Regions from separate parts of the Bradyrhizobium sp. WSM2793 genome, predicted to be linked through region 1. Evidence: riboswitches for the same ligand, from Rfam matches in the RefSeq annotation. Region 1 holds a riboswitch; the other holds the start of a gene.
The links. Region 1 has a riboswitch for glycine ahead of gcvT (glycine cleavage system aminomethyltransferase GcvT). Riboswitches for the same ligand answer to the same signal wherever they lie in the genome.
Positions count from the first base shown of each region.

Region 2: linked by a shared signal. The riboswitch ahead of A3AS_RS0138860 (D-amino acid dehydrogenase) and the one ahead of gcvT (glycine cleavage system aminomethyltransferase GcvT) in region 1 are both predicted to bind glycine.

Region 1 covers NZ_KB902770.1:110,624-130,764, forward strand. Annotated here, with positions in the region: gene A3AS_RS0105575 (TetR/AcrR family transcriptional regulator) at 198-875, shown strand; partial or broken gene A3AS_RS49940 (NADPH:quinone oxidoreductase family protein) at 921-1,082, shown strand; gene A3AS_RS0105585 (amidohydrolase) at 1,304-3,007, shown strand; gene A3AS_RS0105590 (TrmJ/YjtD family RNA methyltransferase) at 3,150-4,349, opposite strand; gene A3AS_RS0105595 (NADP-dependent isocitrate dehydrogenase) at 4,699-5,913, shown strand; gene A3AS_RS0105600 (DUF3455 domain-containing protein) at 6,010-6,510, shown strand; gene A3AS_RS0105605 (cyclic nucleotide-gated ion channel) at 6,515-7,741, opposite strand; gene alaS (alanine--tRNA ligase) at 7,748-10,429, opposite strand; glycine riboswitch at 10,663-10,753, shown strand; gene gcvT (glycine cleavage system aminomethyltransferase GcvT) at 10,898-12,046, shown strand; gene gcvH (glycine cleavage system protein GcvH) at 12,057-12,425, shown strand; gene gcvP (aminomethyl-transferring glycine dehydrogenase) at 12,443-15,310, shown strand; gene A3AS_RS0105630 (hypothetical protein) at 15,447-16,421, opposite strand; gene A3AS_RS0105635 (hypothetical protein) at 16,477-17,475, opposite strand; gene A3AS_RS0105640 (hypothetical protein) at 17,485-18,471, opposite strand; gene recA (recombinase RecA) at 18,579-19,667, opposite strand; gene A3AS_RS0105650 (hypothetical protein) at 19,968-20,141, shown strand, end outside.
Region 2 covers NZ_KB902825.1:523-12,735, reverse strand. Annotated here, with positions in the region: gene A3AS_RS0138870 (aminotransferase class IV) at 1-622, shown strand, start outside; gene A3AS_RS0138865 (glycine C-acetyltransferase) at 636-1,832, shown strand; partial or broken gene A3AS_RS47995 (phosphoenolpyruvate synthase regulatory protein) at 2,373-2,456, shown strand; gene A3AS_RS0138860 (D-amino acid dehydrogenase) at 2,575-3,819, opposite strand; glycine riboswitch at 3,875-3,962, opposite strand; glycine riboswitch at 3,965-4,062, opposite strand; gene A3AS_RS0138855 (D-aminoacyl-tRNA deacylase) at 4,781-5,719, shown strand; gene A3AS_RS0138850 (Xaa-Pro peptidase family protein) at 6,139-7,356, shown strand; gene A3AS_RS0138840 (TauD/TfdA family dioxygenase) at 8,313-9,200, shown strand; gene A3AS_RS0138835 (ABC transporter substrate-binding protein) at 9,272-10,345, shown strand; partial or broken gene A3AS_RS44420 (IS256 family transposase) at 11,466-12,213, shown strand, end outside.

The DNA of each region.
Region 1 (20,141 bases):
TTTCCTTGCATGGAGCGTGCCAGACGAGACCGAAAACGAAATGCGAGGCATTGGAGCCGCTTAGCGATGGCTGCCTGCGGATTGATCAGCCGCGCTCTGCTCAAAGGCCATGCAGATGAGATCGCCAGTGCGAATCTTTTTAGCGCGGAGCAGATGCGACTTGAAGATACCGCGCGGCTGCGATTAAGTTGCAATCCATGGCCAAAGCTTCACTGAACAAGCCTTCACTGAACAAGATGTCGTCGAAGAAGAACGCGCCGCATTCAGGCGCCGGCGATGACGAATCCGCGCGCGGGCGCCTGCTCAGCGCCGCCTCGCATCTGTTTTGCAAGAACGGAATCAACGCCACCGGCATCGATGCGATCATCGAGGAGGCCGGCACCGCGAAGACCACGCTTTACAAATTGTTCGGCTCCAAGACCAACCTCGTCAACGCGGTGCTGGAGAGCGAAGGCAAGCAATGGCGCGAATGGTTCATCGGCGCCATGGAAGATGGCGGCGGCGACGCGCAGGCCAAGCTGACGCGCATCTTCCCGGCCCTGAAGAGCTGGTTTGCCGAAGAGCGGTTCTACGGCTGCCCCTTCATCAACGCGGTCGGCGAGCACGACAAGGACGCCAAGCAATTCCGCAACATCGCGCTGAAGCACAAGAAGATCGTACTCGGCCACATCGAGAAGCTCGCCGCCGAGCTGGGCTCGAGCGAGCCCGCAATGCTCGCGCATCAGCTCGGCCTCATCATCGACGGTGCCATCGTCGCCGCGATGATCTCGCGTGATCCCGGCGTGGCAGACACGGCAGCGCTCACCGCGGGTCCGCTGCTCGGGCAATCGAAGGCGAAGAAGAAGCGCGCGGCGGATCAGTTAGAGGCGGTGTGAGCTTGCATTGATCTCGTAGGGTAGGCAAAGGCGCGAAGCGCCGTTGCGCGAGTCGAGCGCGGCGAAACGCTGCTCGTTACCGGCGCGGCCGGCGGAGTTGGGCTTGCCGCCGTCGACCTCGGCCGTCATCTCGGCCTGCGCGTCGTCGCCGGCGTCGGCTCCGACGACAAGGCGGCCCTGGTCCGCGGCTACGGGGCGAGAGACATGGATTGCGGTGGAGCGCGACGTGCAGCTCGGGCGTCTTTCGTAGGGGCGACACGAGCGCCTGGCACCAGCCCGGGCCTGCCAGCCGCTCGGCTGGCCCGGGGCGCGATCCACTTTGCCCAACATGTGGACGCTGCCAGGCCTTGAGAAGCGTTGAACCCGTGTTTGATCAAAGATACCCTTGAAAATCTTCGTCCAGAAAAAACAAGATCCAGGGGGACGTGATGGTTCGCAAGTTAATGGCATTTGCAATCGTTGCCGCGGGCATGTGGTTCGCTGGCGTCGCAAATGTTGAGGCGCAGCAGCCGGAGCTCAACGCGCCAGACCTGGTCCTCATCAACGGAAAGGTTCTGACGCTGGATGAGCGATCGACGATCACGGAGGCAGTGGCCGTCGCGGATGGAAAGATCATCGCAACCGGAACCAGTGCTTCGATGAGGTCGCTCGCCGGCGCTCGGACCCGCGTGCTCGATGTGGCTGGCAAGACCGTCATCCCCGGATTGATCGATACACACGCTCACTTCAAGGCCGCTGGTCTTGGCGACTATGTCGTCATCATGGGCCGAGCCAAGACGGTCGCCGAAGCGCTCGAGGCCATCAAGGCATTCGCTGCGAAGAAGAAGCCGGGCGAGTGGATTGTAGGTGGCGCGTGGCATCCGCCTTCACAATTGGCCGAGAAGCGATATCTGACCAGGCAGGAGATTGATAGCGTTGCTCCAGACAATCCGGTCTATCTTCGCACCGTCGGGCATTTCTCGATGGCGAACAGCATGGCTCTACAGCGGGTCGGAATCGACAAGACCACCGCGGATCCGAACGGGGGAAAGTTTGAGCGCGACGCGGCCGGTGAATTGACCGGCGTGCTGGTGGAGACGGCGATCGATCGGGTCGAGAAGGCCGTACCGCCCTGGACAGAAGACGATGAGATGCGGCAATTCACGATTGCCGAAAGTGTGCTGAACAGCTTCGGTATCACGAGCGTGGTCGAAGGCGCGACAGAGGCACGCGATATCCGCATGCTGCAGAAGCATGTCGCATCCGGGAAAGCCACATTGCGCACCGGCGTGATGTTTCGACCGGAGCCCCCGGCCGATCTGACCGCGTGGGAAGCGATCATGGCAGGCAATGGGGCCTCTTCAGGCTTTGGCGACGATTGGCTGAAGTTCGCAGGAATCAAGATCTTCTACGACGGCGGCATGACGCTGAAGACAGCGCTCATGCGCGAGGTGTATCCCGAGTCACATGACAACTATCATGGCGTTGCGCAGCAGACACCTGAGCGATTGAAACAACTCGTCTCCATCTGCCACCGATATGACTGGCGGGTCGGTGTCCACGTGGTGGGTGACCTTGGTATTGACCAGGTGCTCGATGCGTTCGAGGCCGCGGATAAGGAGAAATCGATCCGAGACCGTCGCTTCGTCCTCATTCATGCCAGCCTGATCCGGCCAGAACAGATGGAGCGGGCGCAGAAGCTGGGAGCCCGTGTCGATTTCCAGAACGCTTTCATGTGGGATAAGGCAGCGACCGTCGAACGATTTCTCGGGAAAGCGACCGCTGACCGCGCCGTACCGACCAGGACGTTAATCGAAAAAATGGGCCTCAATAGTCTCGGCGCCGGGACGGACTTTCCCGTCAACCCGATCAACCCCTTCCTCAACATGTACATTATGGTGACCAGGAAGGACCCCAACGGAAACGTCTACGGCGCGGCAGAAGCCATTACGCGCGAGCAGGCCCTACGGCTCTACAGCAGCGCGGCTTCGCGCTACACGTTCGATGAAGCACGTAAAGGGACCATTGAGCCCGGAAAGCTTGCGGACATCGTGGTGCTCTCCGCGGATTACACGGCGGTGCCGGAGGAGCAGATCAAGGACATCAAGGTGGACATGACGCTCGTGGGCGGCAAGGTCGTGTTTCAGCGCTGACGTCATCCGCTGCCGACCAGCAGGAAGTGCCGCAGGGTGGGCAAAGGCGCGTAAGCGCCGTGCCCACCTTCTCTTGATGATCAGCGAGAGATGGTGGGCACGCTTGCTTTGCCCACCCTACGAGAGCTATGCCTTACGGCACCTACATCGCTTGCTCGATCATCCCCTGCAGCCGCGCCAGCTCCGCCTCGAGATCCCGCTCCACATCCGCGGCGCGAATCTCCAGCACCCGATAGTCCCGCGCCTCGAGCCAGGCCCGCCGCGATGCGCGATCCGCTGCGATCGCTTCCCCCTCGCCCGGATTGACCAGCTCGATCGCGATCCGATGCGGGAAGGAGACGAAGTCCGGGATGTGGCGGCCGACCGGGGTCTGGCGCTTGAACTGGCCGGCGAAGCGACGGTCGCGGGTCAAAGCCTGCCAGAGCAGACGCTCGGCATCGGTCGGGTTGCGGCGAAGCAGGCGGGCGAGGCCGCGCACGGTCGAGCCGCTGTCGGGCACGCCGCCGCCCTGCCCGTGCTCGGCCAAGAGCGCGCGCAGGCGCGTCGCCTGCTCGCCGTCGAGCACGCCGCCCTTGGCCGGGCCCTTGCGTCCCTCGGCGATCGCCATGATCACCCCGTGCAGGGTGTGCATGTCCTGCTTGGTCGGCTCCATCCGACTGAAGATGTTGCGCAGGTTCACCAGCATGGTGTCGCGCTTCTCGGCCGGGCGCAAAAATTCCACCTTGTCGAGCTCGCGGATGAGGTTGTCGAAGAAGGCCTGCATCTGGTGCTGCGAGGCGCGCTCGGAGCGCTCCGGCATGGCGTGCGGCAGCTCGCCCGAGGTCATCAGTTTGAACCATTCATAGCCGACCAGCAGCACGGCCTGGGCGAGGTTGAGCGAGGCGAAGCCCGGGTTGACCGGGAAGGTGATGATGCGGTTGGAGAGGCCGACCTCCTCGTTGGTCAGGCCCCAGCGCTCGCGGCCGAACAGGATACCGGCCTTGCCGCCGGTCGCGACGTGACCTGCGATCTCGCTGGCGGCTGCCTCCGGCCCGACCACGGGCTTGGCCTGGTCGTGCGGGCGAGCCGTGGTGGCGAACAGCAGGTCGAGGTCGGCGACGGCCTCTTCGACCGTGCCGAACAATTCGACCTTTTCCAGAATGTGGTCGGCGCCGGCGGCGGCCCGCTGTGCCGCGATGTTGGGCCAGCCGTCCCTGGGGTTGACGATGCGCAAGGCGCCGAGCGCAAAATTGCCCATGGCGCGCGCGGCCATGCCGATGTTTTCCCCGAGCTGCGGCTCGACCAGGATCACGATGGGACCGTCGAGGGACAAACCCGCCTTGCTCTTGTCAGTCCCCGACATCTCGTTTCGCTTTCACTCTTCGTCTCAAGGCCTTGCCAGGGCACTCTCAGGAATTGATTCAAGCCAGCCTTTCCCAAGTCGTCCCTGGGCCGGCCGGCGCTGTCCGCCTCGTTTGCCTGTCCTGACGAAATTCTCAAGGGAAATAACGGGTTGGAATCGACTTTTGAATCTCCACTGGATCCTCGGATCCGGCCCTGCGGCAGGGCGGCCCTGCCCCCACGTCTGGGGAAGCTGGATGAGCTAAAAGTGCATAATCCCTTGGCTTTCGCCCGCCGCGTCTGGGTGCTAAGAGGCGGCGGATATTCCCGTGGCGCGCCAAAAGCGCCGTTCCCAAGAGGCTTCCCCGATCATGGCAAAAATCAAGGTATCCAATCCCGTCGTCGAGCTCGATGGCGACGAGATGACCCGGATCATCTGGCAGTACATCAAGGACAAGCTGATCAACCCGTTCCTGGATGTCGAGCTGATGTATTTCGACCTGGGCATGGAGTACCGCGACCACACCAACGATCAGGTCACCATCGACGCCGCCGAAGCCATCAAGAAGGTCGGCGTCGGCGTCAAGTGCGCCACCATCACCCCGGATGAAGCCCGGGTGAAGGAGTTCAACCTCAAGCAGATGTGGAAGTCGCCGAACGGCACCATCCGCAACATCCTCGGCGGCTGCATCTTCCGCGAGCCGATCATCTGCAAGAACGTGCCGCGCCTGGTTCCCGGCTGGAGCAAGCCGATCATCATCGGCCGCCACGCCTATGGCGACCAGTACCGCGCCACAGACATCAAGTTCCCGGGCAAGGGCACCCTGTCGATGAAGTTCGTCGGCGAGGACGGCACCGTGATCGAGAAGGAAGTGTTCAAGGCGCCCGGCGCAGGCGTCGCCATGGAGATGTACAATCTCGACGACTCCATCATCGACTTCGCCCGCGCCTCGTTCAACTACGGCCTGCTGCGCAACTATCCGGTCTACCTCTCGACCAAGAACACGATTCTCAAGGTCTATGACGGCCGCTTCAAGGACATCTTCCAGGACATCTTCGACCGCGAGTTCAAGAAGGAGTTCGACGCCAAGGGCCTGACCTACGAGCACCGCCTGATCGACGACATGGTGGCCTCGGCGCTGAAATGGTCCGGCGGCTATGTCTGGGCCTGTAAGAACTACGACGGCGACGTGCAGTCCGACACGGTCGCGCAGGGCTACGGCTCGCTCGGCCTGATGACCTCGGTGCTGCTCACCCCCGACGGCAAGACCGTGGAAGCCGAAGCCGCCCACGGCACGGTGACCCGCCACTACCGCGAGCACCAGAAGGGCAAGGAGACCTCGACCAACTCGATCGCGTCGATCTTCGCCTGGACCCGTGGCCTCGCCCACCGTGCCAAGCTCGATAACAATGCCGAGCTCGCCAAGTTCGCCAACACGCTGGAGAAGGTCTGCGTCGACACCGTCGAGGCCGGCTACATGACCAAGGACCTCGCGCTCCTGGTCGGCGCCGACCAGCGCTGGCTCTCGACCACCGGCTTCCTCGACAAGGTCGCGGAGAACCTCACGAAAGAGTTGGCGGCCTGAGCCGACCGCAATTTCGCCCGACTGGGCCAGACATCATCACGGGCCGCGCAACAGCGCGGCCCGTTTCTTTTTGAGACCTTGCGCGGAGATGCCACCATGTTCATCAAGCTTGCCGGCCCCACCATGCTGCTCGCGGCCCTGATCGGACCGGCCGGGGCTGCCGAGCCGCTCCCCGACGCCATCGCCGCGCCGGGCGAGAGCGTCGTGCTTAGCGTCCACGCCGAGGGCGCGCAGGTCTATGAGTGCAAGGCCGGCACCGACGGCAAGCTCGCCTGGGCCTTCCGCGAACCGATCGCGACGCTGCTGTCCGAGGGCAAGACAATCGGCCGGCACTATGCCGGCCCGAACTGGGAGCTCGCCGACGGCAGCGCCGTCGTCGGCAAGGCCATTGGCAACGCGCCGGGCGCAACGGCGGCCGATATCCCCTGGCTGAAGCTGGACGTAACCGCCCGCCGCGGCAGCGGTGTACTGACGCCGGTGACGACCGTGCAGCGCATCAACACCCATGGCGGCAAGCTCGACGGCGCGTGCGACAAGGCCGGCGAGTTCAGGAGCGCACCCTACTCGGCCGAGTATGTTTTCCTGAAGAAAGGCTGACCGCTCAGCGGTCGGTCCCGTCTTTCTCCGCCTGCGCCAGCTCCGCGAGCGCGAGATCGCCGCTGTCGGCAAGCCGTGCCTTGGCGGTGGTGTGGACGTGGTCGGCGAGCGTCGGCATCCGTTCGATCAAAGCGTGAAAATCCTGGGCGTCGAGCACCAAAAGGCGCGTCTTGCGCGTCGCCGTCACCGTGCCGCTGCGCTTTGTTTTATGCAGCAGCGCGATCTCGCCGAAGAAGGTGCCGTCCGTGAGGTGCACATGCTGGCTCGGCAGCGCGATCTCGACCTCGCCGGCGGTGATGAAATACATCGACGAGGCCACATCGCCACGGCGGACCAATATCTCGCCCTGCTCGATGGTGCGCGCGCGCAACAGCCGCATGATGTCGGCGATCTCCGCGGCAGACAGATGCGAGAACAGCGGCACCCGCGCCAGCATGCCCCAGGTGACGACGAAATCGCGCCGCTTCACCTCTTCGGCGAAGGCGGTGGAGATGATCGCGACCGGCAGCGCGATCATGGCGAAGCCTGAGATGATGGCGAAGGTGGAGACCAGCTTGCCGAGCGGCGTCACCGGCACGACGTCGCCATAGCCGACGGTGCCGAGCGTCACGATCGCCCACCACATCGCCTGCGGGATGGTGCCGAGCTTGTCAGGCTGCACGTCGCGCTCGATGGCGTAGAGCAGCGAGGCGAAGGTCAGGACCGCGCCGATCAGGATGACGATGCAACCGATCAGCGCGCGACGCTCGGCATGCACGGCGGCGAGCAACGAGCGCATCGCCGGCGAATAGCGGATTAGCTTGAAGAACGGCAGCACCCCGAGCGCCGCCAGCGTCGCGTGCCGGCCGGTGGCGAGCACGATTGCCGCCGGCAGGAACGCCATGAGGTCGATGATGCCGAGCGCGGAGAAGGCGTAGCCCAGCCGGTCGGACAGCGCGGAGCCCTTGCGCTGGGTGTGGCCCGCCACGGTCCACAGCCGCGCCAGATATTCCAGCGCGAACACGATCACGGACAGGACGGTGATGGCCGAGAACACCGTGCCGAACTGGGCGTCCAGCTCCGGCACCGAGGCGAGGATCATCGCGGCCACATTGAGCACGATGACGCCGATGATGAGCTGGATGAAGCGCGATCCGGCTGAATAAGCCAGCGGATCGTGCTCCAGCAATTCGTAGAGGCGATCCCTCAAATTGGGATCGCGAAGCCCACGCCCTCGCAGACCGGGGCGCATGGCCGTTTACGCGCCTGCCATTGCTTTTTCGATCGCCGCCAGCGCCTCGGTCGCCTTGGCCCCGTCAGGGCCGCCGGCCTGGGCCATGTCGGGCCGGCCACCGCCGCCCTTGCCGCCGAGCGCCTCGGAGGCAACGCGCACGAGGTTGACCGCGTTGAAGCGCGCGGTGAGATCCGCGGTGACGCCGACCACGATGCCGGCCTTGCCGTCCTCGGTGACGCCGACAATGGCGACCACGCCGGAGCCGATCTGCTTCTTGCCGTCGTCGGCGAGGCTCTTGAGATCCTTCATCTCGATGCCCTCGACCGCGCGCGCCATCAGCTTGACGTTGCCGATTTCGCGCACGCCTGAAGCTGCGCCATTGCTGCCGGCCGAAGCGCCGCCGCCCATCGCCAGCTTCTTGCGGGCGTCGGAGAGCTCGCGCTCGAGCTTCTTGCGCTCCTCCATCAGCGCGGTGATGCGCGCCGGAACGTCGTCGAGCGACGTGCGCAGCTCGTTCGCCGCGGTCTTGGCCAGCGCCATGGTCTCGTTGGCGTGCCTGCGCGCATAATTGCCGGTCAGCGCCTCGATGCGGCGCACGCCCGAAGCAACCGCGCTCTCGCCGGTGAGCGTGATCAGGCCGATGTCGCCGGTGCGCTTGACATGGGTGCCGCCGCAGAGCTCGACCGACCAGCCGAGCGCGTTGGCGCCGCGCTCGCGCGCGGTCCGGCCCATCGAGACGACGCGAACCTCGTCGCCGTATTTTTCGCCGAACAGGGCGCGCGCGCCGGCTTCGCGGGCCTCATCAACGCCCATCACACGCGTGGTGACCTCGTCATTCTCCAGCACCACGTCGTTGGCGATGTCCTCGACGCGGGCCAGCTCCTCTGCCGTGATCGGCTTCGGATGCACGAAGTCGAAGCGCAGGCGATCCGGCGCGACCATCGAGCCGCGCTGGGCGATGTGGTCGCCGAGCACCTGGCGCAGCGCCTCGTGGATGAGATGCGTCGCCGAATGATGCGCCCGGATCGAGGAGCGCCTGGAATGATCGACCTCGAGCTGCAGCGCGGTGCCGAGCTTCAGCTCGCCGCTCTCCACGTTGCCGACATGCACGAAGAAATCGCCGAGCTTCTTCTGCGTGTCGGTGACGCGAAACTTGATGCCGCCCTCGCCCGTGAGCACGCCGGTGTCGCCGACCTGGCCGCCCGACTCCGCGTAGAACGGCGTCTGGTTCAGCACGATCGCACCGGTGTCGCCGGCCTTCAGGCTGGCGACCTCTGCACCGTCCTTCACCAGCGCCGACACCACGCCTTCGGCGCTCTCGGTCTCGTAGCCGAGGAATTCGGTGGCGCCGAGCTTTTCGCGCAGCGGGAACCAGATCGCCTCGGACGCAGCTTCCCCGGACCCCTTCCAGGACTCGCGCGCCTTGGCCTTCTGGCGCTCCATTGCGTCGGTGAACGCAGCTTGATCCACGCCGATGCCGCGCGACTTCAGCGCGTCCTGCGTCAGGTCGAGCGGGAAGCCGTAGGTGTCGTACAGCGTGAAGGCGACGTCGCCGTCGAACATGTCGCCCTTTTTCAAGGACGCGCTCTTCTCGTCGAGGATGGCAAGGCCGCGCGACAGCGTCTTGCGGAAGCGGGTCTCTTCCAGCCGCAGCGTTTCCTCGATCAGGTTCTCCGCGCGCATCAGGTCGGGATAGGCCTGGCCCATCTCGCGCACCAGCGCCCAGACCAGGCGGTGCATCAGCGGCTCCTTGGCACCGAGCAGCTGAGCATGGCGCATCGCGCGGCGCATGATCCGGCGCAGCACATAGCCGCGGCCCTCGTTCGAGGGCAGCACGCCGTCCGCGACCAGGAAGGCCGAGGAACGCAAATGGTCGGCGATGACGCGGAACGAGGCGACGGTCTGCTCATTCGGTCCACTGCCGAGCGCGGACGATGTCGCATCTATCAAATGACGGAACAGGTCGGTCTCGAACACGCTGTCGACGCCCTGCATGATGCAGGCCATGCGCTCGAGGCCCATGCCGGTGTCGATCGAGGGACGCGGCAGATCCACGCGCTCCTCCTTCGTCACCTGCTCATATTGCATGAACACGAGATTCCAGAATTCGAGGAAGCGGTCGCCGTCCTCCTCCGGCGAGCCCGGAGGGCCGCCCCAGATGTGATCGCCCCGATCGATGAAGATCTCCGAGCACGGGCCGCACGGACCAGTGTCGCCCATCGCCCAGAAATTGTCGGAGGTCGGAATGCGGATGATGCGGTCGTCGGAGAAGCCGGCGATCTTCTTCCAGAGCCCGTGCGCCTCGTCGTCGGTGTGGTAGACGGTGACGAGCAGCTTGTCTTTGTTGAGGCCGAAATCCTTGGTGATCAGCTTCCAGGCGAGCTCGATCGCGCGCTCCTTGAAGTAGTCGCCGAACGAGAAGTTGCCGAGCATCTCGAAGAAGGTGAGATGGCGCGCGGTGTAGCCGACATTGTCGAGGTCGTTGTGCTTGCCGCCGGCGCGCACGCATTTCTGCGACGTGGTGGCGCGCTGATAGGGCCGCTTCTCGACGCCGGTGAAGACGTTCTTGAACTGCACCATGCCGGCATTGGTGAACATCAACGTCGGATCGTTGCGCGGCACCAATGGCGAGGACGACACGATCTCGTGGCCGTTCTCGGCAAAGAAGTTCAGAAAGGTCGACCTGATCTCGTTGACGCCGCTCATGTTCATCCAATCGGGTGTGCTTGGACCCGCTATAGGCCATCCAAACCTGACATTTAGGCTGATATCTGCGGGCTACAGCGCTTTTAGACAAGGCCAGCTTCGCTGTCCAGAAACTGTGCAAGGAGATCAGAGGGTTGCCGCAGCCGCTCAATCCCCGCTGCAATCCCGTTGATAGGGCAAGCGGACGCGTTGACAGGCTTGGCCCCGCTGTGGTCTGTACCCATCTGTATCGTACGGCCACGTCGGGAGAGACCGGCTTTAGGCAGCCGGCGCCGAAGGAGCAACCGCCCCGGAAACTCTCAGGCAAAAGGACCGCGTGGCTTTGACAGCATCTGGAAAGAGGCGCCGACGGGTTTAGACCCGGATGGCTCCCGCCGACGGGATAATACTCTCAGGCACAGCGACAGATGGGGCTTCGACTGGTGTCCTCAGGGAATCGTCCCGGGGGAACCGCCGAGGGCCCCTGTGATGCTAGCGCGCGACGACCAAGATTCCCTGAAACGTACGCCCCTTCATGGGCTTCATGTCTCCCTCGGCGGCAAGATGGTGCCGTTCGCGGGCTACGACATGCCCGTGCAATACCCTGCGGGCGTGCTGAAGGAGCACCTCCACACCCGAGCCTCCGCCGGCCTGTTCGACGTCTCCCATATGGGCCAGATCGCGCTCCGGCCGAAATCCGGCAGGGTCGAGGACGCCGCCCGCGCGCTGGAACGGCTGGTGCCGCAGGATATCGTGGCGATCGCGCCGGGACGGCAGCGCTACGCCCAGTTCACCAACGCCGACGGCGGCATTCTGGACGACCTGATGGTCGCCAATTTCGGCGATCACCTCTTCCTGGTTGTCAACGCCGCCTGCAAGGACGCCGACGAGGCGCATCTGCGCGCGAATCTCTCTGACGACTGCATCATCGCTTCCCTCGCAGATCGTGCGCTGATCGCGCTGCAGGGGCCGAAGGCCGAGGCGGCGCTGGCGACATTATGTGCAGAGGCGCCCGCCATGAAGTTCATGGATTCCGGCCCGCGCAAGGTGGCCGGCCTCGACTGCTTCGTCTCGCGCTCCGGCTACACCGGCGAGGACGGTTTTGAAATTTCGGTTCCCGCGGCCGATGCGGAACGTCTCGCCAAAACGCTGCTCGAAAATCCCGACGTGCTGCCGATCGGCCTGGGCGCCCGCGACAGCCTGCGGCTGGAAGCCGGGCTCTGCCTCTACGGCCACGACATCGACACCATGACCACGCCGGTCGAGGCCGCGCTGGAATGGTCGGTGCAGAAGAGCCGCCGCAGCGGGGGCGCGCGCGCCGGCGGCTTTCCCGGTGCCGAAAAAATCCTCGCCCATTTCGACAACGGCGCGGCCCGCCGCCGCGTCGGCCTGCTCGCCCAGGGACGCGCGCCGGTGCGCGAGGGCGCGCTGCTGTTTGCGAATGACGCGGGCGGCGAGCCGATCGGACAAGTCACATCGGGCGGTTTCGGCCCAAGCCTGAATGCGCCGGTCGCGATGGGCTATGTGCCCACCGCATCGAGCGCGCTCGGCACACAACTCTTCGCCGAGGTGCGCGGCCAGCGTCTGCCGGTCGCTGTCGCGGCCATGCCCTTCGTCAAAAACACCTACAAACGCTGAGGATTCGAGAATGACCACGACGCTGTACACCTCCGACCATGAATGGCTCGCCATCGAGGGCGACGTCGCCACCGTCGGCATCACCGACTACGCCCAGCAGCAGCTCGGTGACGTCGTGTTCGTCGAACTGCCCAAGGTCGGCCGCACGCTGAAGAAGGCGGAAGCCGCCGCCGTGGTCGAGTCCGTCAAGGCGGCCTCCGACGTGTACGCGCCCGTGACAGGCGAAGTGCTCGAGACCAACGCCGAGCTCGCGGCCGAGCCGGCGCTGGTGAACTCGGACGCGCAAGGCAAGGCGTGGTTCTTCAAGATCAAGATGGCCGACAGAAGCGAACTCGGCGGCCTCATGGATGAAGCCGCCTACAAGGCGCACACGGCTTAAGGACGATGGAGCAAGCGATGACCGCGCACCGCAAGACCAACGGCGACACCGCCGCCAGTTTCGTTCGCCGCCACATCGGCCCGTCGGCGCGCGATGTCACCGCCATGCTCGAAACCGTCAGCGCCAAGAGTGTGGACGCGCTGATGGCGGAGACGCTGCCGGCCTCGATCCGGCAGGCCGCCCCGCTCGACCTCGGCAAGCCGCTCAGCGAGACCGAGGCGATCGCGCATATGGGCGAGCTCGCACGGCAGAACCAGGTCTTCACCTCGCTGATCGGCCAAGGCTATTCCGGCACGATCCTGCCCGCGGTGATCCAGCGCAACATCCTGGAGAACCCGGCCTGGTACACGGCCTACACGCCCTACCAGCCCGAGATCAGCCAGGGCCGGCTGGAAGCGCTGCTCAACTTCCAGACCATGATCTGCGACCTCACCGGGCTCGACGTCGCCAACGCCTCGCTGCTCGATGAAGCCACCGCGGCCGCCGAAGCCATGGCGCTCGCCGAGCGTCACTCGCAGGTGAAAGCGCAAGCGTTCTTCGTCGACAAGGACGTGCATCCGCAAACGCTGGCCGTGATGCGCACCCGCGCCGAGCCGCTCGGATGGACTCTCGTCGTCGGCGATCCCCTCACCGATCTCGACCAGGCCGACGTGCTCGGCGCGCTGCTGCAATATCCGGGTTCTTCCGGCGCGGTGCGCGACCTCCGGCCTGCAATCGCCACGCTGAAGGCCAAGGGCGCACTCGCGATTGTCGCCGCCGACCTTTTGGCGCTGACGCTGCTCGCCTCGCCGGGCGAGTTAGGGGCCGACATCGCGATCGGCTCGGCCCAGCGCTTTGGCGTGCCGATGGGCTATGGCGGACCGCACGCGGCCTACATGGCAGTGCGCGATGCGCTGAAGCGCTCGCTGCCCGGCCGCATCGTCGGCCTCTCCGTGGATTCGCGCGGGGCACCGGCCTACCGCCTCGCGCTGCAGACCCGCGAGCAGCACATCCGCCGCGAGAAGGCGACATCCAACATCTGCACCGCCCAGGTGCTGCTCGCCGTGATCGCCTCGATGTATGCGGTCTATCACGGGCCCGAGGGCCTCTCACAGATCGCGCGCAACGTGCATCGCCGCGCCGCCGTGCTCGCGAGCGGCCTGCGCAAGCTTGGCTTTGCGCCTGACAGCGAGAATTTCTTCGACACGCTCAGCGTCGATGCCGGCGCCAGGCGCGCCGAGATCGTCGCGCGCGCGGCGGCCGAGAAGATCAATCTCGGGGTCGGCGACACCAGCTTGCGCATCGCGCTCGACGAGACCACAACGCCCGCGACGGTCGAAGCAGTCTGGCGCGCGTTCGGCGGCAAGCTCGCCTATGCCGAGTTAGAGGCGACCACGCGCGAGGCGCTGCCGGAGGCACTGAAGCGCGCGACCTCCTTCCTCACCCATCCCGTCTTCCACGCGCATCGTTCGGAGACCGAGATGCTGCGCTACATGCGCAAGCTCAGTGACCGCGACCTCGCGCTCGATCGCGCCATGATCCCGCTGGGATCCTGCACCATGAAGCTGAATGCGACCACCGAGATGATGCCCCTGACCTGGCCGGAGTTCGGCTCGCTGCATCCATTCGTGCCGCGTGAGCAGGCGGCAGGCTATCACGCGCTGTTCGCGCGGCTGGAAAAGTGGCTGTGCGACATCACCGGCTATGACGCGATCTCGCTGCAGCCGAATTCCGGCGCGCAGGGCGAATATGCCGGACTTCTTGCCATCCGCGGCTATCACGCCGCGCGCGGCGAGAGCCATCGCAAGATCTGCCTGATCCCCTCCTCCGCCCACGGCACCAATCCGGCCTCGGCCGCGATGGTCGGCATGGACGTGGTGGTGGTCGCCTGCGAGACAAACGGCGACGTCGACGTCAATGATCTCCGCGCCAAGGCGGAGAAGCATTCGAGCGACCTCGCCGCTGTCATGATCACCTATCCCTCGACGCACGGCGTGTTCGAGGAGCACATCCGCGAGATCTGCGACATCGTGCATGGCCATGGCGGCCAGGTGTATCTCGACGGCGCCAACCTCAACGCGCAGGTCGGCCTTAGCAGGCCCGGCGATTACGGCGCCGATGTCAGCCATCTCAATCTGCACAAGACCTTCTGCATCCCGCACGGTGGCGGCGGCCCCGGCATGGGCCCGATCGGGGTCAAGGCGCACCTCGCCCCGTTCCTGCCCGGTCACCCCGCGACCCAAGGCGATGCTTCGGTCGGCCCGGTCTCGGCGGCGCCGTTCGGCTCGGCCTCGATCCTCACCATCTCCTACATCTACATTTTGATGATGGGCGGCGAAGGCCTGAAGCGCGCCACCGAGATCGCGATCCTCAACGCCAATTACATCGCAGCGCGCCTCGATCCGCACTTCCCGGTGCTCTACAAGAACGCCAAGGGCCGCGTCGCGCATGAGTGCATCGTCGACCCCCGTCCGCTGAAGACGACGTCCGGCGTCACCGTCGACGACATTGCAAAACGCCTGATCGATTACGGCTTCCACGCCCCGACCATGAGCTTCCCGGTGCCAGGCACGCTGATGATCGAGCCGACCGAGTCGGAATCCAAGGCCGAGCTGGATCGGTTCTGCGATGCCATGATCGCGATCCGGAAAGAGATCGCCGAGGTCGAGGCCGGCCGCTTCAAGATCGAAGCCTCGCCGCTGCGCCACGCCCCGCACACCGTGCACGACATCGTGGACGACGATTGGAAGCGCGCCTACACCCGCGCCGAAGGCTGCTTCCCCGCGGGCACCTCTCGCACCGACAAATATTGGAGCCCCGTCGGCCGTGTCGACAACGTTTACGGCGACCGCAACCTCGTATGCTCCTGCCCGCCCGTGAGCGATTACGCGCAAGCTGCGGAGTAAGCCACGACGGAGGTCTCGTCGGCGGAGCTCTCGTAGGGTGGGCAAAGCGTCAGCGTGCCCACCACCTCTTGCTTGTTGAAAATGGTGGGCACGGCGCTTGCGCGCCTTTTTCCACCCTACGGCACCGGATGCGCCGCTATGGCGCAATCAACAGCCGGCCTTCACGATCCCAGCGCCAGAGCCGTTCGTTGGTGAGTTCGGTCCCGCCCCACCAGCGATAAATCCGGTTGTGGCGCCACATATCATCCTCGCGCGCAAAAATTGAACGCCCGAGTTCAGTGAGCGTGACCTTCCACTCGCTCCTGCCGAAATAGCGATCCTCATTGTCGAATGCCGGATCGCCCAGCAGGATCGGCGGGGCCGGGTGCGCCCCCAGTTCGAGCAAGGCATCAAACGCGTCGTTTTCGTCAAACACATTGCGAAGCCACCTCGCTCCCTCGACGATCCTCGGGTCGGTGTGCCCATCGTTCACAAACTCCAGAATATCCATTTCGCTGGCACCCAGGCCCGTCACACTGTCCGGAAGCTCTTCGAGCAACGCGATGAGCGCCGGCCGAAGTCTCGGCAGGGCCGTCAGATCCGTCATCAGAAGATCGAAGCAGGGCTTTGGCGTTTCAGCCCGATAGGCTTGCCAGGCGCGGCGTGCCAAGGCCAAATGGTTTTCGGTCACCTTGAAGGCCGGCAGCTTCCATTTTGCGACAGATTCCGGAGCATAGTCCGCAACATGATCATCTGTGTGCGCCAGACTGAGCTTCGTCGTAATCTCCTTGTAGGGGCGAAGCAGGTCCAGCAGCCAGATCAGCACAAGCTGATCGTTTGGTCGAGGGTCGACCCAGATTTCAATTGAGTCGAACTTCGCACACAGCTCGAAGAAACCGATATCACGCGTTCCGAACCCCTCCAGCGAGCCGCGACAAGCCTCATCGAGCCAATGATCGCCAGGATTGCCGTGCTTCGCCGATCGGCGCTCCAACCCAAGCAATAGTTGTTCCTCGGGAGGCAATTTCCTCCACACGAAGCGTAGATTGAATCCAACCACGACATTCGCGAGGCGCGACTGGGCAAGCACGTCTTCGTCAAGGTGGTTCGTGGATAAGATCAAATGAGACACGATCGCCTCTTAAAAATTGATTCGCGTACAGGAACGCTGAGAGCCTTGCGCGCCCTTAGTCAGGTGCGATCAACGCGCGGTGCTCGGCGTCCCATCGCCAAAGCCGTTCGCTGGTGAGAAGTGTGCCACCCCACCAGCGGCGAAACGGATTATGGCGCCGAAAGTCCTCTTCTCCCGTCAGCACCGCCATCCCGAAATCGGTGAGCGACATTAGGGACTGCTTGTATTGCGCGAAACGGCGAGCATCGTCATGCATGTCGAGCGTGAATGGCCCCTCCTCCAGCCCGGCTACGGCCGGCACTGGACATCGCGCGAGTCCATCGAGCAGCGCGCCGACCTCCCAGTAATCGTACACGCGCCGGTCGTTGGGTTTCTGATGTCCCGGGAAGACGTGAAAGGGCTGCACTTCGCCCGGCGCGATGAGTTGCAGCATCCGTTTCTCCGTGGTCCCGAGGCCGCTGGTCACGTTTGGAAGCTCTTCGAGCAGGTCAACAACGCAATGCTCGAGCTGCGGAAGCGGACTCAAGTCCGCTTCAAGCAGGTTGAACCAGGCCTGCGGCGTGGGTCCGCAATAAGCGGACCATGCGCGACCGGCCAGTTCAAGGTGATCTTCCGCAAGTTTTCCTATTGGCGGATTCAGCTTCACAAGTTGCTCCGGCGCGACATCACCCACGGCAAAGTCCAGGTGACGTATCGAGAGCTTGGAAACTGCCGCTTTCTCGGTGCTGCAATGATCGAGCAACCAAAGCAGAATTAACTGTGCATTTGGCTCTGATCCCATCCACAGTTCGGCCGTGTCGCATTCGGACAACAGGTCGACCAGTCCGCGCCCCCTCACCCCAGACCCTTCCAGACGCCAGGCCGGGGTGTGGTCCAGCCAGTGCAGGCCGAGCGCTTGGGTCGTTCGCGGGGAGAAGAATGCCCGGTGTTCCGCATCAGACGGCAGCGGCCCCAAGACAAGCCGGCGCCCGATCGCAAGGACGAGATCGCCAAGGCCGGCGCCTTGTATCGCGCCGGCGGCGGACGAATCGGTCGTCACGATGAGCCGCGTCATGCGGGATCCTCAGGGTTTCGTCAGGACTGCGCCGTAGCGCCATAGCTTATCATTGGTCAGATGCGTGCCGCCCCACCAGCGGTCGATCGGATTGTATCGGCTGAAATCCTCCTGATGGGCCAGGACAGCCTTCCCGAACTCGGTCAACGACAATCGGCTGCGGAGATAGACCTCATGCCGAGCCCTTAGATTGCCGTGGTCGATTGTACGCAGTTCATCGCCCAAACCGGCTACGGCGGGCCTGGGGCCAAGCGCGAGCCCCTCCAACAGCGAACCCAAATCAAATTCGCTGAACACGTACGTGCGCCGCTGCGAGCGCAGATGAAACAGGGCGTTCGTATTTGCAAATCCTCTGGAAAGCAGCTCCAGGAATCGCATCTCGGTCGCACCAAGACCCGTCGAGGATGACGGTAGCTCTGCCAACAGCTCTTGCAATGCCGGTCGCAACATCAACAAGGCGCTCAGATCGCTCCAAAGTAGGTTGGCGCAGGCCTCGGGCGTCGGCGTGCGATAGGCCTGCCAGGCCATTCTGGCAGTGCTAAGTTCACGGGCCTGAACATCCACCATAGGAATATGCGACGCGGACGCTTCGGAAACTCGGTCTCTCAGATCGAAGAGATCGGATGCAAGCAGACGCAACCTGAGTTTTTTCAGCAACTCAGGGTATGAGGCAAGATAGTCGAGCAGCCAGATCAGCTGCAGTTGATCGTCTGGGCTCGGATCGAACCAAAGTTCGATCTCGTCATAGCGCTCGCAAAAATCGGCAAAGGGTAGCTTCCTGAGTTCCTTGAACTTGGAGGGCCATTTTGTACCCCAATCCGACCAATGATCGCCCGGCCTGAGCGTCCCTGACTGCGCCCCGAAATAGGCTGCGAAATAGTCGGACGAAGGCAACGGCCCCCACGTGAAGCGAAAAAAGAACAGAACGACGATCTCGGCCAGCTTCGATTTGGCGAGATTGGCGCCGGCCGCACTGGTCAGGATCAGACGCTTCATCACACCACCACCCGATCCCGACAACGCAAAACGAAACGGGCGCTGACGACGTCGGCAACTCAACGTCTTCAGCGCCCGCTCCTCGCGAAAAGCTTTCGCGGTTCGTCTTACTCGTCTGCCGGCTCCTCGCCGTCGGCGTCGCTCTCGGGCGTACCGGCCAGAATCTGCTCGGAGATCAGACCGGAGTTCTGGCGGATCGAGGTCTCGATCTTGGCGGTGATGTCGGGGTTGGCCTTCAGGAAGGCTTTCGAGTTCTCGCGACCCTGGCCGAGACGCTGGCTGTCATAGGAGAACCAGGCGCCGGATTTCTCGACGATGCCGGCCTTGACGCCGAGATCGAGGATCTCGCCCATCTTGGAGACGCCCTCGCCGTACATGATGTCGAACTCGACCTGCTTGAAGGGCGGTGCCAGCTTGTTCTTGACCACCTTGACGCGCGTGGTGTTGCCGACCACTTCGTCGCGCTCCTTGATCGCGCCGATGCGGCGGATGTCGAGCCGGACGGAGGCATAGAACTTCAGCGCGTTGCCGCCGGTGGTGGTCTCGGGCGAGCCGTACATCACACCGATCTTCATGCGGATCTGGTTGATGAAGATCACCATGGTGTTGGACTTGTTGATCGAGGCCGTCAGCTTGCGCAGCGCCTGGCTCATCAGGCGCGCCTGCAGACCCGGAAGCGCATCACCCATCTCGCCTTCGAGCTCGGCCTTCGGCACCAGCGCTGCGACCGAATCAACCACCAGCACGTCCACCGCACCCGAGCGCACCAGCGTGTCGCAGATTTCCAGCGCCTGCTCCCCGGTGTCGGGCTGCGAGATCAGAAGCTCGTCGATGTTGACGCCGAGCTTGCGGGCATAGACCGGATCGAGCGCATGCTCGGCGTCGATGAAGGCGCAGATGCCGCCCTTCTTCTGCGCTTCCGCCACCGTGTGCAGCGCCAGCGTGGTCTTGCCCGACGATTCCGGCCCGTAGATCTCGACGATGCGTCCCTTGGGCAGACCGCCGATGCCGAGCGCGATATCGAGCCCGAGCGAGCCTGACGACACCGCCTCGATGTCCATCGACCGGTCGTTCTTGCCGAGCTTCATCACCGAGCCCTTGCCGAACTGACGCTCGATCTGAGAGAGCGCGGCGGCCAGAGCTTTACTCTTGTCCATGGAAGATCCTTCGACGATACGCAGGGCAGTGGCGGACATTGGGTCGTGCTCCTTATGGCGAGGATTCGCGTGAGGGACAAACGATTGGCGAGGCGGCTCGTCGATAAAAGTAACGTACCCCATTTGTTCTAGGTTCGCAATATGTTCTTTTGCGGATTTGGGGGTTGTCCGTGAGCATCCCCCCAGTCCCTCTCCTCATTCGCGTTGTGCACACAACTGGACAGACGCCGGTCCCGTTAATGGTCCTCAATGGGCCATCACCGCACGAACCGTGGCCACTATCGGTGATGAGAACGCCCGATTGCGCTCCCGCCTTCCTCGCACGGAAAGGAGCGCGCCATGCTCAAGCGGCGACGTTTCAAGCAGCAGCTGACGCTTCAAGATCGACTCTCCGCCTGGGTGAAGCAGGTCGAGGAGCAGGCCTCCAGGCTTCCGCCCGGGCCCGAGCGGGACGCCCTGTTCAAGAAGGCCCGCCAGGCCGATGTCGCCAATCATCTGCACGACTGGGTCATA
Region 2 (12,213 bases), on a different contig from region 1:
CGTCGAGATGATCTCCACGCGCGGTTCGTCGCCGACGTTCAGTCGCGATCCTCGCCAGGCGGAGAACCGCTTTATCGCGTTTGCTATCCCTTTTGGGTCGGTTGCCAACAAGGAGCAACTGGAAAGAGGCTTGCACGTCGCGATCAGCAACATGGTCCGCATTCCCCCCAAATCGGTCGATCCCGCGATCAAGAACTACCATTGGCTCGATCTCGTGAACGGCCTCTTCGACGCCTATGACAAAGGGGCTGAGACTGCACTGATCGTGGATACGAACGGCCACATTGCGGAGGGGCCTGGCTTCAATGTCTTCCTTGTAAAGAATGGAACCTTGAGGACACCCGCATTTGGGGTGTTGCCGGGCATTACGCGCCGGACTGTCTTCGATCTTTGCGCTGAGACTGGGCTTTCAGTTGCGGCCGCTGATATAAGCCGCTCTGAGATCAAAGCAGCTGACGAGGTGTTCATCACCTCGACCGCGGGCGGCATTATGCCCGTGACACGTATAGATGGGGCCGCGATCGGTAAAGGGGACGTCGGCTCCGTCACCCGATGCCTTATGGACCTTTACTGGCGAAAGCATGATGATCCGGCATGGTCGACAGCCGTCATCTATTCCTGATAGAAAATGAACCATGCCACAGCAAGTTTCCGAGCGACTTCGTGACGACCTTGATGAGTTGTCGTCGCGCAAACTCCTGAAAACCGAACAGGAAATTGTCTCACCCCAGTCCGCGCACATCCACCTGCGCGCATCGGGCGAGCGCTTGATCCTCAACATGTGCGCCAACAATTATCTCGGCTTCTCCAACCACCAAGCCCTGGTGCAAGCCGCGCATGCGGGTCTCGAACGACATGGCTTTGGAATGTCATCGGTTCGCTTCATTTGTGGAACACACTCCGTTCATCGAGCGCTCGAACGGAGACTTACCGACTACCTCCGGACGGAAGACACGATCCTGTTCGGATCGTGCTTCGATGCGAACGCCGGTCTCTTTGAGGCTTTGCTCGATGCGGAAGATGCGGTGATTAGCGACAGCTTGAACCATGCGAGCATCATAGATGGAATTCGGCTCTGCAAGGCGAAGCGATTCCGTTACGCAAACAATGAAATGCGCGAACTCGAGAACGCTTTGCGCGAGGCGCGTCACTGCCGTACGGTACTTATTGTCACCGATGGTGTGTTTTCAATGGATGGCGTCGCCGCGAATCTGCCTGGAATCTGCGGTCTCGCGAAACGCTATGGCGCCCTGGTCATGGTCGATGACTCTCATGCTGTGGGATTCATTGGTCCCCGGGGGCGTGGAACGCCGGCCCGGCACGCGCTGGAAAATCAGGTTGATATTCTTACCGGCACGCTTGGTAAGGCGCTTGGCGGTGCGTCGGGCGGCTACGTCTCGGGCCGTGGTGAGATCATCGCATGGCTGCGGCAGCGTGCGCGCCCATACCTCTTTTCGAATTCGTTAATGCCGGCGCTCTGTGAGGCTTCGTTGACTGCGATCGACTTGGCAGAAAATGCAGACGATCTAAGGCAAAATCTCGCCGCCCGCACATATCAGCTTCGCCAAGGACTGAGCAATCTGGGGTTCCAAATTTCGGGCAGCGATCATCCCATCGTGCCCGTTATCACTGGTGACGCAGCGATCGCCGTCCAGATCGCCGACTTTTTGCTGGCGCGCGACATCCTCGTCGTTCCCTTCTCGTATCCTGTCGTACCGCAAGGTGCTGCGCGGATTCGCATGCAGGTAAGTGCGGCGCATAGCGCGGAAGACATAGAAAGGGTGATTACCGGATTTCGATTGGCCAAGGCGCATGTTGACAACACGGTCTAACTCTCCGAAAAGTTGTGTGACTTGGCGGATGGAGGACTTCTCCGTTTCTCCGCGGAGATGGCGCAGCTTCTCAATTTCGCTACTCATCACTACACCCGGCGGGAAGCGGCGGCCACTTTGGCGAGCGGCCACTGTCTCAGCGGGTTACAGATCTGGGAGTAAAATGCTCGAAAGCCGTTGGTGTTTAGCTGCAACCAACAAGACCGATCAAATGTCGGGTACTCGCAGGTAATACACTCAAAAGTTTTGCAAGATCACCTAATCCAGTGCCGTGAGCGCATAGGCCTTCCTGGAATCAACATTCGAGCTGGCCGCCACACTCGACCCGTCCTACCTCGCGTGTATCTGCGCCGCTGCGGCTGTGCCCGCGGAGATGATTGCGCAATGCGCAGAGCTGTGCGTGTGAGGTCGCGAAAACCGCCCGACAGAGTGATCCCCGAGCTCGGCCCGTCGCAAGACCATTGGGAAGAGGTGCGGACGGAAGGGGCGACACACGTGCCGCGGCCCTGTCATTCGGCAGCTAAGGTTATCTGAGTTTTCGTGCCGACCTCCAACAATTATTTCCATCTCCATCTGGTTTCCGACCCCACCGGCGAGACGCTGATCACCGTGGCGCGCACGGTAGACCGAACTCGGCCAAACCGAGGGTGCCATCTTGAACAGCGACCACCACGCAAACTAAAGCGGGCGTATACTGGTCAACTCAACATCCCGCGACCGGCCGAGCTAGGTCCGCTGCGGATCAGTCACGCTCCCGTAATCTGCCGGGCTCATCTGTCATGATCGCATCGGCAACCATTTCAGCTGTCACAGGCGATAATGTCCAGCCGAGATGACCGTGGCCGGTGTTGTAAAAGATGTTCGGCCTTCTTCCCCGGCCGACCCTAGGCAGCATGCTAGGTGTCATCGGACGCAAGCCCGCCCACGGCACTACCTGCGCGGTTGATACACCGGGAAAAAATCGCTCCACCCAACGCACCAGAGGTCTAATCCGGTCCGCCCGTATGTCGCGGTTCTCTCCGTTGAATTCCGCGGTCCCTGCGACACGAAACCGATCTTGTCCGAGCCGACTTGTGACGATCTTCGTTGCCTCGTCGAGGAGGCTGACACATGGCGCGGCAATCCGGCTTGCTTCATCCGCGAGATTCACCGTAATGGAATATCCCTTTACAGGATAGATATTAACGCGGTCTCCAACCATTGAAGCAATTCGGCGGCTGCCGATCCCCGCACAGACTACCGCTTTTTGAGACTTTAATTCCTTCTTGACCGCCCCATCTTCTTGCCAGCGTATGCGAACACCTTCTGAATCAGCACGCATGTCGCAAATCTGTGCCCCGAAAACGAAGCGCACACCTCTTCGCTCGCAGGCCGCAGCGAGACCGCGCGTGAACTTGTGGATGTCGCCAGTTGAATCAGACGGGGTGAAGAATCCGCCATAGTACTGGGTTTGCAGGGCGGGTTCTATCACGCGCATCTCGGAAGGTGTCACGGGGCGTCTGTCGAGTCCACCCTGTAGCAGCAGCTCGTTCACACGAGAAGCTGCATCGAATTCGGCCTTGTTGGAGTAGACGTGCAAAATCCCCCGCCGCTCTAGGTCAAAGTCAATATCCTCCCGATCGGCAAGATCAAATAGATGCTGCCGCGCGGCGATCGCGAGCCTGGTCGTCTCGATCGTGTTGCGGCGGTAGTGTCGAATCTGGCCGACGAACTCGGCCAACCAAGTATACTTGTGAAAACTCGGGCTTGGGTTTAGCAGCAATGGCGCGTCATTGCGCAACATCCATCTGAGGCCTTTGAGAATAGTCCTTGTGCTGTTCCAGACTTCGGCGTTGCTTGCAGACAATTGACCGCCATTTGCAAACGACGTCTCCATTGCGGGATAACGCAGGCGGTCAAACACTGTAACCGAATAGCCTCGAGCGGCCAGCGCATAAGCAGTGGTAACTCCGGTGATGCCGGATCCGATAATGGTGATCGTACTCATCAGTGCTCCAAGACTGGGGTGAACGGTGAAATGGCGTTGGCCATATTCCGCCCCAAATCTGTCCCTGCACCTGAGAGCTTGCTCCGCTATCTGATGGTAGCGGTCCCCTTCGGTGGGTGCCAAATGGCACCTCTCTCCAGATTGTCCTCGGCGTGCGGTCCTGGGCCTGAGAGTTTCCTTGGGGAGTTGCTCCGTCGGCGGCGATGGCCCTGCTGGCTCAACGCACTCTCCCGCACACCTTCGTCAGACACGGCAACATTTTCAGGCGCGCTGCCACATGTCAAGCTGAGATATCCTCAACATCGGCAAAGGGGCAAAAGGAATCGCATCGCTGGGATCGGTAGCGTGAACCTGCTTGTGGCGATCATAGCTGCTCGACATTTGCGGCTTTCCCGCGCCTTATCCGGTGGAACGCAGCAATGCTGCGGAGGCTGTCCAAAATATGCACGACACCAGCGCGAGGGCAGGTCTAATCTTCGCGACACCGATGGAGGTAATGTACGGCTTCGACGAAGCCGCACGCGCCACGCATTGATCTGATTGTGTGTGTCGGGAACGGTGGAGGTCCGCGAACATGATTTGGCCGCTCGATACTCCCTGCGACCGGTGACGAGAGTGATTTTTGGTCGGCGTACAATGAAATCAGCTGCCATAGCACTTTGGCGATAGAGTGCGGTACTTGCCAACTCGTTCAGTTACCAGCCAGTACCGCTCTAGAGCTGCCAATCGATTAGGAAGGGTCAGCTGGTGCCCGGCGCCGTTGCGAGCGGTGCTCGCGCCGGCGGGCATCGATTCCCAGCACACTCGCATCGGTGCTCGATCAACTCGAAGGGCACATTGAAAGGTGTACCGCATTTCTAGAACCTTTCAACCTTCCTTGGCCGAATTCAAGACAGGCTTTTTGCGTCATCATGGATCTCGAAACTTGGCAAGTTCTCTCGGTTGAAAGGGAGTCGTTGCGATGAGACGTGCAGTCTTCATCTTCTGCGTCGTCCCCGAAAAAGATCCGGTAGCGAGTCACGTTCTAAATGCCCTAAAGGCCGAGTGCACTCTTTTTCCGACAGGGGCAGAGATTGATGGGCGTCCGGTGCTCGACGTCCCAGGCTTGCGTGACGCAACCGTATCGATTGTGGCGACTAGCGAAGTCGTGAGTAGCGATTATGCGCGCTATGCGCCGATCTTGAATGATCGCTTCGGGGATGCTGATGTTATCGGTATCGTGAATTGGCACGAAGGTGCCAATGCACCGAATGCGATCTTCACGGTTCAAACAACCGGAGACCTAGCGAGCGGCACCTTCAGCCCAGTAGACCCCCGGATTAAACGGGGGCTTCTCCTCGCGATCGAAGGCCAGCGCATCGCTTCTGGGCTTTACGATTTTCAGACCTGCTTGGAAGCGACGCACTGGTCGGGCGTCAAGGCTGGTAATCCTGGTACCCGTCTCGCGGACTTAGGCCCTTCTGCTATCGATATCGAAATCGGGAGCTCGCCTGCGGATTGGACGAATCCTCTTGCTGCTCAAGTAGTGGCGCGAGCTCTCTTGCGTACCTTCGACCATATGGAAGATTCCGTGCAATCCGTCCTCTGCATGTGCGGCGTTCACTTCGAACCAAGCTTCACCGGGGCAGTATTGCAGCTCGGCGATGGACTCCCGATAGCGGCAAGTCACGTGTTGCCAAACCACTGGCTCGTATCGGACGGCTATGATCGCGAAAGCCGGTTAGTTGATCTAAGGGCTTGCGTGGATTCGATCGTCGGTGGGGTTCAAGGCATCATGTACCACGATAAACTTAAGGCTCCCTATAAGGGAGTGGCACGTCTGCTTGCTGAAGAACTTTGCGTTCCAATGATTTCGCACAAAAAAATGCGCGCGGCTCTCACAGACAATAAGGTCGCATGATGAGCATTCGGCGGCACGGGCCCTTACCAAAGCCGATAGGGTATGCTTGCTTATTGGAGCCAGACGAACGAGCGTGTTCCCAAGAGCTGCCTATGACGTTCTGCCCTGCAGGATGTCAGACAAGAGTTGCGCCCGTCCACGCATTGGTGAAGCATCCACGGGAAGATATCGTCCAGTGGGCGAAATCGGCCGTTCTCAGCCATCGGCCCTGTGCCTTGAGGACAATACGCTTGAGCCGGCAATGGTCCTGCTCATCCAACTTGGGCTTGATTACCAGGTTGGAAAAACTCTGCTTCAGAAAATTGCTGACCTTCGGCCGAGCCTGCTGACAGGGCACTCACCAAATCAGCCTGTCCGACTTCGTAATCGCATTCCCGCACCCCCTACCGCCCGATTAGGGCGTTCCTTGGAGAAAAGCTATGACCGCTCTTGAGACTGGCATTACAACGATTCCTCACATTCCGTTTTCGCAAACGGAATACGAAAACCGGGTCGAGCGGGCGCGCCGTTTGATGAAGCAATACGCATTCGATGCGCTTCTCGTAACTTCCGAGCACAATATACGCTACTTTGTCGGTGAACCTGCCGTGACGCCATTTGCGACCACCCGGCCGCGTTTTCTTCTTATCCCTTCGTCCGGCGAGGCTATCGCAATACTTCCGACTGGGCTCGATGAATTTTATCAGCAAACTACCTGGATAAAGAATTACCGCACTTGGCCAGGCCCGAATCCGAAAGATGAGGGCGTTTCCATGCTTGCCAAAGTCGTCAACGAGCTATTGCCAGACCATGCAAAGATCGGGACAGAGCTAGGCGCGGAAAGCCGGCTTGGCATGCCTGTCGGAGACTTCATGCGCGTAGCTGATGAGATTAGGCCTCGCGTATTTGCCGACGCTTCGGACCCGATTTTTACTCCCTTGCGGATGATCAAGTCATCATCGGAGATTGAACGAATTCGTATTGTGTGCCGGTGTGTTTCGGAAGCTTTTGATAATTTGCTGCCAAAACTGCGTCTCGGCATGACGGAACGAGAGGTTTGCCGGCTCTTCGAGCTTGAGTGCTTCACTCGTGGTGCCGACAAGACGCCCAGGATATCGGCAGTCTCTGGTCGTGGGGGCTATACGCGTCCTTATGGTGTGCCGGCAGATAAGGTTCTCTCTGATGGAGATCTGCTGTTTATTGATGCCGGTTGTTTGTTCAACTTCTATTGGAGCGACTTCGATCGGCATTTTGCTTTCGGCGCACCCGATCCGCATACCCAAGACGCGCATCAAATCGTTTGGAACGCGACGGAAGCTGGAATCGCCGCAGTGAAACCTGGCATACCGATTTGCAATGTGTGGTCAGCGATGTCAGATGTACTAAACAGCCCAGAGAATCGAGGCAAAGCAACCACAATTGGGCGAATGGGTCACTCCATGGGGTTATGGATGCCTGAATTGCCATCGGTTCAGCCCGAAGATAGGACCATCCTTAAGCCAGGGATGATCATCAACATCGAACCAAGCACGACTTATCCGTCATATTTCGATGGCTCACCGAAGTTGATGCTCCACGAAGAGGTGGTTGTCGTGACCGACGATGGGGCAGAATTGCTTACGTCTCGTGCTTCTCGAACGATACCGGTCGTTGCTTAAGGGGACGCCAGTCGTCGGAAATAGCGATACTATTGAAGCGGCAGGACGATACTTGCTCGAACCAGATGTCATCTCCTGTTTCTCTTCGGATACAATGGGTTTGGTGCGCATCCCGCACCATTCCCGTTGATCCTCAGGCTAGGGCAAAAGCCGTCATGATGCTGTCTGAGTTTTGCGAAGTGGCTGGCGTCCGCGCGAACCGCTGTATCGGCGAGACGTGCCCAGCTCGCAGTCCCTCGGGGGCTGCCTGACAAAGACACCACTCATTTTTAGTTGAGGCAGGCGGCCTAATCTTTGCCGCCGCGCTCGCCCGGCGATCGTCCGCAGTCGTACGTCCATCTTTGGCCCTATTTGCTGCGAAAGGCATATCCGGCATGCGCGCGCATGTTCGGCTGATCTGTCGGCCTTCGGCGTCTGCTTCGGCAGCGGTTTTGACCTTGTGCGATTGGACGCGGCTGATGAATCCATTCGCGGCGAAGTGCGCCATCAGCTTCGGGTTATAGAAGGCCGAGCCAAACCGCGCTTGCCGTGCCGGACTTGTAGGCACCACAGCTTCATCACGATCTGTGTCCGTGGCTTTCGCTTGTGCTCTCTAGCTGGTCATAGTCCGGCTCCGCGATCCCGAGCGGTCATCCGTTCGCGGCCGCCGGTGTTCTCTACACGCTTAGGGTAGTTGGTGAGGCGGGTTGGGTCTGGGCGCAGGATGGCTTGGTTGAGACAGCAGCCGGACGAGCGTTTGTCTGCAGAACCGTGGCGATCACCCGCTCTCTCCCGGGCGACGCTCGGGTGCTCGTTGCGCCCTCCGGTACAGCGGTAGCTTGAGATCCGCTACGCCGTCGCTCAATTTGCAGAATTGCTGCAATCCTGGGCTGATATTCGCCGTCGTTAAGCGCAGACTGTTCTTTATGTAATTGTCAAGCTGAGAAGAGTAAGACAGCAATTGAGGGAATCTCGTCATGAGCATGAGTGCCGGAAAGGCGCGCGGAAGTGCGGCGGCTGCACCCATTACGGCGCTCGACGGCGAGCTCACCATTGTACCAAGCGGCGGAACACTTGGAGCGGAGGTGCGCGGCGTCGACCTCTCGGCGCCTCTCGAAGAACCCATCGTATCCCGGCTGCGTGCGGCCTGGCTTGAGCATCTTCTTCTGCTTTTTCGAGGACAGAAACTCTCTGATGAGCAGCTCGTTGGGCTAGCGCGGCACTTTGGCGAGCCGCATATCGTAACATTTTTCGACTACAACCGCGCGGGCCTTCTCCCTGAGATCGAGGTCATCTCCAACATTGTTGCTGAAGGAAGGGCTGCTGGCGGTGGCGGGGCGGGCGAATTGGTTTGGCACACCGATATGGCGATGTTCGAATATCCCGCATCGGCCACCGTTCTCTTCGGAGAAGAAATACCGCCGGCCGGCGGCAACACACGGTTCTCCAATATGTACGCCGCCTACGAGATACTGTCCCAACCGTTAAAAAACAGGGTGGAGGGGCGGCGAGCCCTCTTTGACAAAGGCGGTGGCAAACTCGGCTACTCCGTAAATTCGACCGAGAATCCCTGTGCGGTTCATCCCGTCGTGCGCACGCATCCGGAGACCGGGCGCAAAGCGCTCTTCCTGGGGCGCCGCGACTCTGGCCTCATCCAAGGTCTCCGTGCGGAAGAAGCCAGCTTACTACGGGAGCAGCTCTGGGAACATGCGACAAAACCCGAGTTCGTCTGGGAGCACCAGTGGAGAGCTGGCGACGTGCTTATCTGGGATAATCGCTGCCTAAGTCACTCTCGAGGCGCCTTCGCGTCGAACGCTCGTCGCGTCCTTCGTCGGGTGACTGCCAAGGGTGAAAAACCCGTCTAACGCCCGGCGGGCGTGGCGAAACTACCGGAGGGAATTTCCATATGAGCGAAATGAACGCAAAGGAGGCGTGAATGCGGAGTAAGTTGCTGGTTTCATTTGGAGTGGCGTTAATTGCATTGCTGTCCGGCTCGCCTGGTCGTGCCGAGGACCTGGGGCAGGTCTGCGTGTCCACAGGCGGCGGCAGCTACGCGGATGCGATGCGCGAATCAATATACAAGCCGTTCGAGAAAGCGACCGGTATCAAAGTCATCGAGGCGGTTGAACAACCGCTGGCGAAGGTGCGGGCAATGGTTAATTCGGGAAGTCCAGAATGCGACGTCTACTCGACGCAACCGACTTATTATTTCGTGCTCTTGAAGGAGGGCCTGCTTCAGAAGATCGACTATGATTCGATCGACAAGAAGACCTTCGCCGACTTTCCCAAGGACAAGGTGACGCCGTACGGGGTCGGCACATTCGCCTATGTCTTGGTTATCGCCTTCAACACGAAGCATTACACACGGGAGAACGGACCGAAGAGCTGGGCCGATTTCTGGGACGCCAAGAAGTTTCCTGGTCCAAGGGTCATCCATGCCGGAAACTTCGTGGTCGGCCCTCTCGAGGCCTCGCTTCTCGCTAATGGCGTGTCGCCGGATAAGCTCTATCCGATCGATCTAAAACGCGCCTACGACGGCTTCACGCGCGTGAAACCCGACGTTGTGAAATGGTCGACAACTGGGGCGATGGGGCCTGAGGCGTTGATCTCCGGCGAAGCGTTCATCGGAACGTCTTCCTTAGGTCGTATCCAGCAAGCCAAAGAGCAGGGGGCGCCCGTCGATTACGTGTGGAACCAGGCGCTTCTGCAAAACGACTACTACACCATCCTGAAAGGGGCGAAGAACTACAAGAATGCCGTAAAGTTCATCGAGTTCGCGTCACGACCCGAAAGTCAAGCCGCGATGGTCAAGCTGCAGGCTCTGGGTCCTTTCAACAAACGGGCCTTCGACCTCCTCCCTCCGGAGCGCGCGAAGCTGTTGCCCACCTATCCGGAGAACTTGGCGCACGCGATCGAGTTAAATATCGCATGGTGGACCGAGACCGATGCCTCCGGCAAGAGCAATCTAGAGAAGAACAGCGCAATGTGGAACTCCTGGGTCCTGCAGTGACTTGATGTTCGGGCCGCGGCTCAAGCCGCGGCCCGAGCTCCTCGGCGTCAACATGGCCCGGCGTCAAGCGGCTGAAACGCCAACCTCCGCAAGTGGAGCTTGCCGAATGGGTAGGTTCAGCCTCTTAGCCGACTTCAGTTACCATCGACCAGAAATATGCAAGCGGAGGCATGGACGCTGCTGCCTCTATCGGCGGATCCCGCCGGAGTTTCTTGACATGCGATAAGAACGTAGCCGAGAGGACACATCCGCATCAGAGTCGTTCGCGCTGGTTCACACGACGAACCCAAGATACAGCCGACATTGCCCTAAGTGTTTGTGGTACTAGTGCTCGCTGTCTTAAAGTTTATTTTCGCTATTCGTACGATTGGCTTTAACGACTATCTCGCGACGAGAAACGGCGAAGTGCGCCGTTGGCATGCTTCTCACCAAAATAGCTGATGATGCCGAGGAAACGACTGGGTGATCTGAGCGTAGACATTAAGGCCACCGACGAGAAGATGACGCTCATATAAAGCATTCTCAAGGGCCGCGGGGCGGATCACTTTCCCCACCAAAGAAGCTAGCAGGGTCGCTGGAAATTCATTGGAAGCTGCAAAAGTGGCCTATCGGGTAGCGGACAAAGAACCACCGCACCGAACTACGGACGAAGAAGTTTCGTCGAGTGTTGTCGCTTCTTCCGAGCATAACGTTGCTCCGGGCAGAGAATCAATGGCAACGATGATGATATTCTATTTTGGTGAGACGGGCTTAGGAATTGAGTTGCCCAAAGCGGACGCACTGATACTTGGTCAGCGGCTAATGACCTCTGCCGCGGAGGGGACTGCGCACTAGTCCATTTTACCCTTGAGTTATTTACAGGACGCCAAAACGGAATTTCCAATTTGCAACTCAACTGCGCACGAGTTCGAGCGGCGTCGCCGTTTGTCGTTTGCTTCGCCTCGTCCGCGGCTAATAGGAAACGGTTCAGTCAGCGAACGTAAGCGCCGCGCGCCACGCTCAGTGCAAAATATCCGGATTACTCGTCAGGCTGGGCCGGGCTTGCCGCTTCGGATTTCCTGGCGTCTCGTGGGAGCACGCCGAAAGTTGGTGACGGTGGGAATCGGAAAGGCGGCATATCGTGGGGGTGCTTGACGCCTCCACTTCTCCACCGAAGGAGCGATATGCCGTGTCCAAAGATAACATCATCAAGCTGATTCAGCCAGGAAACGTCGCCGATCAACTCACAGAAGTGTTGCGCAACGGGGCACGTACCCTTCTCGCCCAGGCGGTCGAGGCCGAGGTCGAGGACTTTCTCGGCAAGCATGCCGATTTGAAGACCGCGGACGGCCATCAGCGCGTCGTCCGCCACGGTCACCTGCCGGAACGCGAGGTGATGACCGGTATCGGTCCGGTCGTGCGTGATCGCGAGGCGGATGCCACCGATCCCGACCGCATCCGGTTCTCTCCGTCGATCCTGCCACCCTACATGCGCCGTTCGAAGTCGATCGAGACGCTGCTGCCGATCCTTTACCTGAAGGGTATCTCGACTGGCGACTTCTCGGAGGCGCTGGCTACGCTGCTCGGCAAGGATGCTGCCGGGTTGTCGGCGTCCGCCGTCGGTCGGCAGAAGGATGGCTGGCTCGACGAGCACACCGCGTGGCAGAAGCGCGATCTGTCGGCGAAGCGCTACGTTTACATCTGGGCCGATGGCATCCATCTGGAGGCGCGGCTCGAGGACGAAAAGCAGTGCATCCTCGCGCTGATCGGTGCGACGCCGGAAAGCCGCAAGGAACTGGTCGGCTTCACCGATGGTACCCGCGAGAGCGCGCACGACTGGCGCGATCTGCTGCTTGATCTGAAGCGGCGCGGGCTCGACGTGCCTCCGC